One region of the Serratia sp. UGAL515B_01 genome, then DNA from elsewhere that is predicted to be linked to it. Evidence: predicted binding sites of a transcription regulator. Region 1 holds the regulator's gene; each other region holds the start of a gene.
What was found. Region 1 encodes LexA, which represses DNA repair genes until DNA is damaged. Its sites were predicted from a motif close to TNCTGTATGTACATACAGNA; they were not measured.

Region 1 (3,287 bases):
CGGCCAGATTAATTGGCAATTATCTTGCTGAGAACCAGGTTCCGTGAAGACGATGGCGGTGCCACATCCACCACAATACAATGCCCCGAAGTGCCAGAAATACGGTCAAAGCCAACCATAAACCATGATTACCTAATACAGGCAGGGTCAGTAGGGTAACACCATAGCCGATCGCCGCCACCGCCATACTGTTGCGCATCTCGGTACCACGGGTAGCACCGATAAACATGCCGTCCAGTAAATAACACCAAACACCCACCAGAGGTAGCACCACTTGCCAAGGCAGGTAATGGCCAGCCAGCGCACGAAGCTCAGGCAATGAAGTCAATGCAGCCACGATCTGCTGCCCGGCAAGCAAGTAAATGACGGCAAAACCACAGGCAACCAAGCACGCTTGCCGACAAGCGGCATGCCAAACCTTGCGTAATCGACGATCGTCATGTGCGCCATAGGCATAACCCGAGTGCGCCTCTACGGCGTAAGCAAAACCGTCCAGCGCGTAGGCGGTAAACGTCAGCAAATTCATCAGCACCGCATTGACCGCCACCACGCTCCCTCCCATTCTGGCCCCTAATAGGGTAATGGCAGCAAAACACAGTTGCAGTAATAGCGAGCGCAGCATAATGTCACGGTTAAGCGCCAAGAGCTGGCGCAGATTACCACGCCAAGCTGTGAGTAATATTGCCAGCGAAATCCCGTGTAAACGTAATACCCGTAATGATAACCATAAGCCAAGCATTAGCGTTGCATATTCCGCAATAACCGTCGCTGCTGCAGCCCCTTGCACATTCCAACCCAGTCCCATCACCAGCCAGATATCCAATACGATGTTCAGCAGATTGCCGCTAATCAGTAAAATTACCGGCGCACGTATATACTGGACACCCAGCAGCCAGCCCAACAGCACCATATTGGCTAATGCTGCGGGGGCACTCAACCAACGGACCTCCAGAAATAGTCTTGCTTGTGCCAACACGTCCCTATCGCCACCGACTACATGCAGTGCAAGCGTGATCAACGGCGTACGCAACACCACAATAGCCATCCCTGCCAGCAGAGCCAGTAAGAATGGTTGTATAAAAGTACGCGCCAATTTCCGTGGGTCTTGCGCTCCCAACGCCTGTGCCGCAAGGCCGGTAGTGCTCATGCGCAAAAATAGCATCAGCATAAACAGGAAGCTGGTCACCATAGAGCCGACGGCAACACCACCAAGGTAAATCGGGCTGTCAAGATGACCGATAACGGCTGTATCAACCAAACCGAGCAAGGGAACCGTAATATTGGAAAAGATCATCGGCAGTGCAAGGCGCCACAGCGCTTTGTCGGCATCGCTGGTGAAAGTAGAAAGCAGGCGCATAGCAGTACGTTCTCAAGGCAGGGTCAGTTAAGGATGAGTTAAAAAAGAAATCGCACTAGGGCTGCACGATATACCCTGCTATCTTTCAGGTAACGGCATTGTTTACGCAGCCCTTCAAGTTACAGGGATGTTGGTTACCTGTATCTTGAAGTTACTTGGGTATATTGTCTGTGCATTGAAAGAAGATGGTCGATAAACGTGGGCACCAATACCTGGTAAAACCTTTAGAGCCAGTCACCGTTACGGATCACCCCAACCGCCAAACCTTCTATAGTGAAATTCTGTTGACGCAGATCAACCACTATCGGCTGAAACTCACTGTTTTCCGGCAGTAACTCAACAACGTTACCGTGCTTTTTCAGACGTTTTACAGTAACTTCGTCCTCAATACGGGCGACGACCACCTGGCCGTTACGCACATCCTGAGTTTTATGCACTGCCAGCAAATCGCCATCCAGAATGCCAATGTCACGCATCGACATACCGCTCACTCGCAGCAGAAAATCTGCATTAGGTTTGAACAGGGAAGGATCAACTTTGTAATGCCCTTCGATATGTTGCTGAGCCAGTAAAGGTTCACCAGCAGCGACCCGACCTACCAAAGGCAGCCCCTCTTCATCTTCCATCAGCAGGCGAATCCCCCGAGAGGCACCGGAGACGATTTCGATGACACCTTTACGGGCCAGTGCCTTCAGATGTTCTTCAGCAGCATTTGGCGAACGGAACCCCAGACGTGTTGCGATCTCGGCACGCGTTGGTGGCATGCCCGTTTGAGAAATATGATCGCGAATCAGGTCATAGACCTCTTGCTGCCTGGTAGTTAGTGCTTTCATTCCGCCCCCTGTTTGTTTATACAGTCTTGCTGTGAGTATATACAGGTAAATATAGATTGGGAACCTAAGAATGAATAAAAATCAGGGATTAGCGAACTTGTTCGCAACATTGTCACCTTAACTTCAAGCAAAATGCACCCAAAGCACGGAGCCCCAAACAAACAGCGCCAAAATAATCGTCAAAGATACCGCCGCCGAACCCATGTCTTTCGCCCGCCCCGATAATTCGTGGTAGTCCGCTCCTACACGGTCAACGACAGCTTCAATGGCACTGTTGAGTATTTCGATAATCATCACCAGCATTACCGAACCTATCAGTAAAATCCGTGCTACGGCACCGACATCCAACCAAATCGCCAGTATGATAGCCAACACGGCAACAACCAGCTCCTGGCGGAATGAGGCCTCGTTGTGCCAAGCTGCTGATAAACCTTTATATGAATAACCAACGGCTTTCACAATACGTTTTAGACCAGTGATTTGATTTGCCATGGTAAGGGGACCTTTCTCAGCGGTAAATGATAGAACCGTCACCAATTCAGGATACAGCAAGGCATTTTTTGAGCATAAGGCTAGCCCTGCCATAGTGGTCAGCGCTGCAAGCTGACACACATACGGTATAATCTAATTAAGTCTATCCATTGCCTGGATGGTTCTGGATTTCCCAACACCACAGACCTGTTACCCGGTTTCTGGTATTCTTGCGGCGCATTGCTAACAAGAGGCTTCACGTTGTTATGTCAGGTTGGCGTAAAATTTATTATAAATTATTGAGTTTACCAATGAAATTATTGGTAAACAGTAAGGTTATCCCTTCAGATCCGGTCATGGAGTTAGGGTTAGACCCCTCACGGCCGATTTTGTATGTTTTACCTTATAATTCCAAGGCGGATTTACTGACTTTGCGCACCCAGTGCCTAGAGCAAGATCTGCCCGATCCCCTTAAACCACTCGAAATAGACGGTATCGTACTGCCTAGCCATGTGTTTATTCACGATGGTCCGCGCGTATTCCGTTATTACACGCCGAAAGAAGAGTCGGTAAAGCTGTTCCACGATTATCTGGATTTACATCGTAACAACCTAGAGCTTGATATT
Region 2 (3,287 bases), 2.1 Mb from region 1:
TCCGCACGCCAAACCATACCACCCAGACGTGTATAGATATCCAGGTCGTTCATGATTGGGTAGCTCAATTTGGTGGCCAACTGAACGCCTTGTGCTTTAAACGCACCATTGTTCACATCACCTTTATAAGGCATGCGGCCAAGCCAGTCATAGCCCATTTCAAAACCGAGATACTGATTTGCCTGGTAACCTAAATATGCACCGGCACCCAGTTGGCTGTTATGGGTAGGACCATTACCTACAGTACCATTAACAAATGAATTGTCATGGAATTGTGACCAACCCAGTTTTGCACCAGTGTACCAAGTATTATCTTTTGGGGCGGCTTGCGCTACGGTAGCGAAACCAGCCAATGCCACTGCTAATGCGATAGCTGTCTTTTTCATTTTGCGCCTCGTTATCATCCAAATACCCAATAGGCTTTAAAACTTGCTAGAGCCTTTGGTTTAAATTCCTTCGCCAAGGTTTTAACCCTCGTCTGTTACTTTGCCAGCTTTTCTGACGTTTTGGGATAACCTTGGCGTGCTAAAGTCTACAACGTAGAGCGAAAGTTACAAGTGTGATGTGATAAAGCTCTAAAAAAAAACATCGAACTGTACATATCAACTAAGATTTTGGTGGGAGTAATAAGGTTTTTCTTACAAGCCAAAACCGAAGCGGAGCCGCGCCAGGACTCGCTCGGTGTGTCATCCCTTAGTGGGAAATGTGGCAAGGGCAATAGCTGCTGAGAATAGTCCTAAATTTAATCAATGATATAAAGGCGAGTGAATCTTTATGGTTGAACAGTGTCTGCGTGAAGTCGCAACATCTTGTTGGGGGCGCATGATAAAACCATAAGCGTTCCCCAAATCTGCTGCCTGGCTTAATTTCAGGCGCTCTTGTTCTGTGAGATCGGGTAACCACCCAAGCACTACACTGTAATTTCCTGTCAGTAACGCCCTTGCCATAGCATCTACAGTAGCCATAGGGCTAATTTGGTTAAGTTGTACAACCTTATGGACAGGGAGTTTAGCTTGTGCAATCCAGGATTTGCTGAGTTTTTGCTGTGGAGTCAGCCACAACAGCCAGCGCGACTGCATACTTAACTGCTGTAGTAGAGGCAGCAGCAATTGAGCTACTACTGGTTGCTGTTCGTTGTAAACGAATTCACTAATGAGGCCATACCTGTTGGTTTCTTTGACGGTGCCAACAACCTGACCAGTTGCCTGAGAACCCAGACTGAAATGGGGCTGATAAAGTGATTGAGTACCCATGTAGTATCCCGCCTAGCAATATTACTGTATTTATATACAGTATATCCATCGAGACAGAAGATCAACCCAAATTTTCGTGATGCTTCGCATAATTGAGATCATTTTTTATACGTCTGGATTTTATGATTGGCACCAATAGCGATAATGCGTATTTTCCTTAATTAGTTGTTCCAGTTACATTTATTTCATAAGTGAATGTATTCGATAATTGTTATCGATATAAAGGAGGTCTTAATGAAAGGAGGATCCGCAAGGAGAATCGAACAGGCAAAAATCTTCTTTGCTGAGTTAGGGAAGATTTCTACACGCTCGCAATTTGGTGGGTATGGATTGTTAGCTGATGGCACGATGTTTGCCGTAGTTGCTGAAGGTGAACTGTATTTACGTGCTACAGAGAGTCTTGAACCGGTATTCCGTGGACGGGGCATGACGAATATGACCTATTTAAAACGTGGTGTTCCAATGACCATGAGGTATTACCGGGTAGACGAACGATTATGGTCAGAGCGCCAAGAACTATCTGCACTCGCTTTGCAAGCTGTGCGTGAAGCACGTAAAGAGATCAAAGTTAGAAAACGGCGCAAAGGCAGGTTGAAAGACTTACCTAACATAGATGTATCATTAGAACGTTTACTATGGCGATCTGGCGTACAGAATATCTATGAGCTGCGCCTATTGGGTGCTGAGCAAGCCTATCTCAGGTTGCTTGAGCAACAAAAAAGTCTGGGCATAAAAATTCTGATGTCACTAGCTGGTGCGATGGCCGGGTATCACCATGTTGCATTGCCAAGATGGAGACGAAAAGAACTTACTGAATGGTTCGATGCAACCATAGTCATAATACCTTCCGGTTTCGAAGCAAGAACGGAAAAAAGAGTATTCAGACAGCATATCAATAATTAGCGCGTGTTCTCTATTTGTGCATTAAGTGCTGTCAATTCAGGCAACAATTCGAGCACTAAGCCAATTTGCTGCAACACCAGTTGTTCTTTGCTTTCTGGATCAGCAACCAGTAATTTAATTCTCTCTGATAGGTTCTCAAGAGTTTGAGTAATACGTAGCTGATCTTGTTTTTCATAGTGTAATGCATCGTCAACAAAGCATACCGCGTCATTAAGCAAATTTAGTACGGCGGAGTTTTTCAGACGTTCACGATGCGCTCCGAGGGCTGAAATATAACTAAGAAAAATATGATTAAGACATAACAGGCGAAACGCGACATCCTGAAAGGCTTTGTCCACTTTAGGGTCTACCGACATGTTAGAGATCACAGAAGCTAGTTCACCATCACTGTTATGCGCATCGCGGCGTGCGATACGATAAGGCAAACTGTTATCTTTGCCCTGATGGTATTGCACCATGATCGCATCAAGGTAGCGGCAATTGGCATTCAATGTTCTGCGAACAATGGCGGGGAGTTGACGAAATTTCCAGTCGGGCCAAATGAAACTCACAGCCGCCCAGGCTATGGCGCATCCTAACAGAGTATCGTAGATACGCGGGGCAGCAACTTCGAATCCTTCTCCCTGCAGGTTAAAGCACAATAAGACCAGTAGGGTAATAAACATTGTGGCATGGGCATATTGGACGGTACGAAAGACGAAGAACAATACCCCAGAGAGAACGATTAGAATCATCTGCCCCTCTAGCGAGGGCACAAAGTACAGTATCGGTAGGCCAATCAAAATGCCCGCCACAGTCCCAATAATGCGTAATGCCAAGCGCCTGCGTGTAGCGTTGTAGTTAGGTTGGCAGACAAACAGGCTGGTCAGCAGGATCCAGTAACCGTGCTGCATCCCTGTAAGTTTAATGAAAGCATAACCTGTACATAATACTACTGACATGCGTATTGCATGGCGGAACAACGCCGATTTTGGTGTCAGATGGCGACTGATGCGCAGGCGAATATCGCTCCAGCCAGTGATCCTATCGTCTGAGAGACTATTTTCCTCCTGTTGTCCGTTAGCTAATGTCTGTTCTGACTCTATATTGGCTAATTGAGCGTCAATGGCTCGTAAGTTCTTTAGCAGATGA
Region 3 (3,287 bases), 360 kb from region 1:
CACAGGCGCTAACCGCTGATTGCCAGAACCGTTTCATAGCGCTGCTGAATGGCATGCCAAACGGGGTTATTCGCATGAGCGATGCAGTACAAGGTGTGGTTGAAACTTCACTTAACGTTGGCGTAGTCACTACCAATGAAAAAGAAGCAGAAATTATCTGCTTGATCCGTTCACTGATCGACACCGGTAAAGACTATGTTGTTGGCATGTTGACTGCACTGGGCCAGTTGGCTCAGGCGGAAGTTGTTGCTAAAGGTAGCTACCCAGGCTGGCAGCCGGATGCACACTCACCGGTAATGCAACTGGTACGCGAAACCTACCAGACACTGTTCAACAAAACACCAAACATCATGGTGATCCATGCAGGTCTGGAATGTGGTCTGTTCAAAAAACCTTACCCTGATATGGATATGGTTTCCATTGGGCCAACCATCACCGGGCCGCATTCGCCTGATGAACAAGTCCACATCGCCAGCGTGGGTCAATACTGGACACTGTTGACTGAGTTGCTGAAAAACATTCCTGAACGCGCTTAATGCTCAAGCCCCAATGACCTTGCTGGGGCTATCTCCGTGTCTGAACTGTGGGCTCATTCGCCTCATACATAATGCTCTTCAACAGCTTCAAGTTTGGTTATTATTCCCACATCAACACCAATTGCCGTTCAAGCTGAGGATCCAGTAGCGTCACATGCAGGCCAACCAGCCGCACACCACGGCCGTTCCTCCTTTCATGCCATACCTGACGCGCAACGTTGATCAAATCTTCTTTGTTAAGAACAGGCCAAACATGCTCTTGCGTAGTCTGTTGAAAATCTTGGAATTTAAACTTGACGCCTTGCCGGGCAATGCAGAGATCCGGTTTGACCTTGCGCAAACGCATCTCTAACTCTGGATAGAGCTTCTCGATAATCAGCTTTTCACAATCTTTCCAATAGTGAATATCCTTCGCCAAGGTTCGTTCTACACCCACTGATTTTCGTAAGCGATTGGGAGAGATTTCTCGCTCATCGATCCCTTGGCAGCGTTCCCACAGCACTCGGCCAAATTTACCAAAACGTTTTAGTAACGCTGCCAAATCATAGCGTTGTACATCTGCACAGGTGACTAACCCCAGTTCCTCTAAGCGGTTAGCTGTAACCTTGCCCACCCCCGGAATTTTGCTCAACGGCAGTTGTTGCAGAAATGCGGGTACCTGGCCGGGAGCAATCACAAACTGACCATTAGGTTTATTCAATTCGGAAGCGATTTTTGCAAGGAATTTGATTGGTGCAATACCTGCAGAAGCGGTGAGACTCAGTTCGTCGGAAATCGCCTGACGGATCTCTTGAGCGATCAGCGTAGCAGAACCATTGCATTGGCTACTGTTGCTCACATCCAGATAAGCTTCGTCCAACGAAAGAGGTTCAATCAGGGGGGTATAGCGAGCAAAAATTTCACGGATATGCTGCGAAGCTTCCTTATAGGCCGCCATTCTCCCAGGTAGTAATTTAAGATGGGGACACAGTTTGAGGGCCATAGCGGTAGGCATTGCGCTACGCACTCCATAACGGCGCGCAGGGTAATTTGCTGTGCTTATCACGCCACGTCGTTCGACGCTGCCACCAATGGCTAATGGAATATCGCGCAGGCTGGGATCATCGCGCATTTCAACTGCAGCGAAGAAACAATCCATATCTACATGAATGATTTTACGCATAGCCCTCCAAGATAACTGTATAAGTATACAGTCACAAACAGAAAGCTCAATAGTGCGTACATCATCAACACGCTGTTCTACGGATGAAGGAAAAGTACCGGCAGCTGAAAGGCCCTATCAGCAGGGCCTTTCAGCTTCAGAGAATGCGGTGCTTATTGAGTTGTTCGCGTCGCAGAGCTTCTTTTGCCATGCGTTTCTTGCGCGTATCGCAGGGAGTAGGACAGTCGCAAACTTTCTCTATTCCCAAGGAAGTGATACCACCACAACTACCTTGCAGGGTTTTGCGCCGAAATACATAGCCTAGCGACATACCACCCACAACCAGTATAAACAGCACAAATGATGCAACAAATACCATCAGCATAACCGCCTCACTAACTTTTCCCCAAGTAGAGCTTGAACGCGTCGGAATAACGTTCTTCAAGTCCGCTTACAGTTTTTACCAACCTGCATCCAACCGTTCACGCAACTACCACCGGAGGCACGCATTAACCGCCAAAGTCATCAAGCATGATATTGTCGTCTTCAACGCCCAAATCTTTCAGCATCTTGATTACTGCCGCATTCATCATTGGCGGCCCGCACATATAAAATTCGCAGTCCTCTGGCGCAGGGTGATTTTTGAGATAATTTTCCAGCAGAACGTTGTGAATAAAACCGGTATATCCCGTCCAGTTATCCTCTGGCTGAGGGTCAGAAAGCGCCACATGCCAGGTAAAGTTTTCATTCTCTTCCTGCAGATGATTGAAATCATCTTCATAGAACATCTCACGCAGTGAGCGGGCACCATACCAGAAAGAGATCTTACGCTTGGATTTCAGACGCTTCAGTTGATCAAAAATATGTGAGCGCATAGGTGCCATGCCTGCACCACCACCGATAAAGACCATCTCGGCATCCGTATCCTTGGCAAAGAATTCACCAAATGGCCCAGAGATCGTCACCCTATCCCCCGCTTTTAGCGACCAGATATACGAGGACATAATACCTGGCGGTGCATCCGGGTTGTTCGGTGGTGGCGTGGCGATACGCACATTGAGCATGATGATGCCTTTCTCATCGGGGTAGTTGGCCATTGAATAGGCCCGTACCGTGCTCTCTTTAACGACCGAACGAAAGCGGAAAAGATTGAATTTATCCCAATCACCACGATATTCCTGCGGTACGTCAAAATCTGCATAACTCACTTCATGCGTAGGGGCTTCTATCTGGATAAATCCTCCGGCACGGAATGGCACATCCTCGCCATCAGGAATTTGCAGCTTAAGTTCTTTGATAAAGGTGGCTTTGTTATCGTTGGAAATAACCTCGCAGTCCCATTTTTTTACGCCGAAAATCTCTTCTGGCAGTTCGATTTTCAGGTTCTGCTTCACATTGACCTGACATGCCAGACGGCAACCCTCTTTAGCCTCACGTTTGCTGATATGGGAAAGTTCTGTCGGCAGAATATCCCCACCACCTTCTTTGATGACTACCCGACATTGACCACAGGAGCCACCACCACCACAGGCAGAAGAGACAAAGATCCCCTGGCTAGAAAGCATGTTGAGTAATTTATCGCCCGCAGGGGCAGTAAAACTTTTATCTTG

Region 2: a site for LexA is predicted at 1,276-1,295, ahead of sulA (SOS-induced cell division inhibitor SulA). Genes of this name have one in related genera too.
Region 3: a site for LexA is predicted at 1,712-1,731, ahead of dinB (DNA polymerase IV). Genes of this name have one in related genera too.

Annotation. Positions count from the first base shown of each region.
Region 1 covers NZ_CP109901.1:3,480,970-3,484,256, forward strand. The annotation lists gene dinF (MATE family efflux transporter DinF) at 20-1,357, opposite strand; gene lexA (transcriptional repressor LexA) at 1,582-2,190, opposite strand; gene OK023_RS15710 (diacylglycerol kinase) at 2,314-2,682, opposite strand; gene plsB (glycerol-3-phosphate 1-O-acyltransferase PlsB) at 2,928-3,287, shown strand, end outside.
Region 2 covers NZ_CP109901.1:1,329,985-1,333,271, forward strand. The annotation lists gene ompA (porin OmpA) at 1-386, opposite strand, end outside; gene sulA (SOS-induced cell division inhibitor SulA) at 747-1,253, opposite strand; gene OK023_RS06135 (TfoX/Sxy family DNA transformation protein) at 1,488-2,156, shown strand; gene yccS (YccS family putative transporter) at 2,153-3,287, opposite strand, start outside.
Region 3 covers NZ_CP109901.1:3,117,839-3,121,125, forward strand. The annotation lists gene pepD (beta-Ala-His dipeptidase) at 1-536, shown strand, start outside; gene dinB (DNA polymerase IV) at 637-1,698, opposite strand; gene nqrM ((Na+)-NQR maturation NqrM) at 1,835-2,062, opposite strand; gene nqrF (NADH:ubiquinone reductase (Na(+)-transporting) subunit F) at 2,187-3,287, opposite strand, start outside.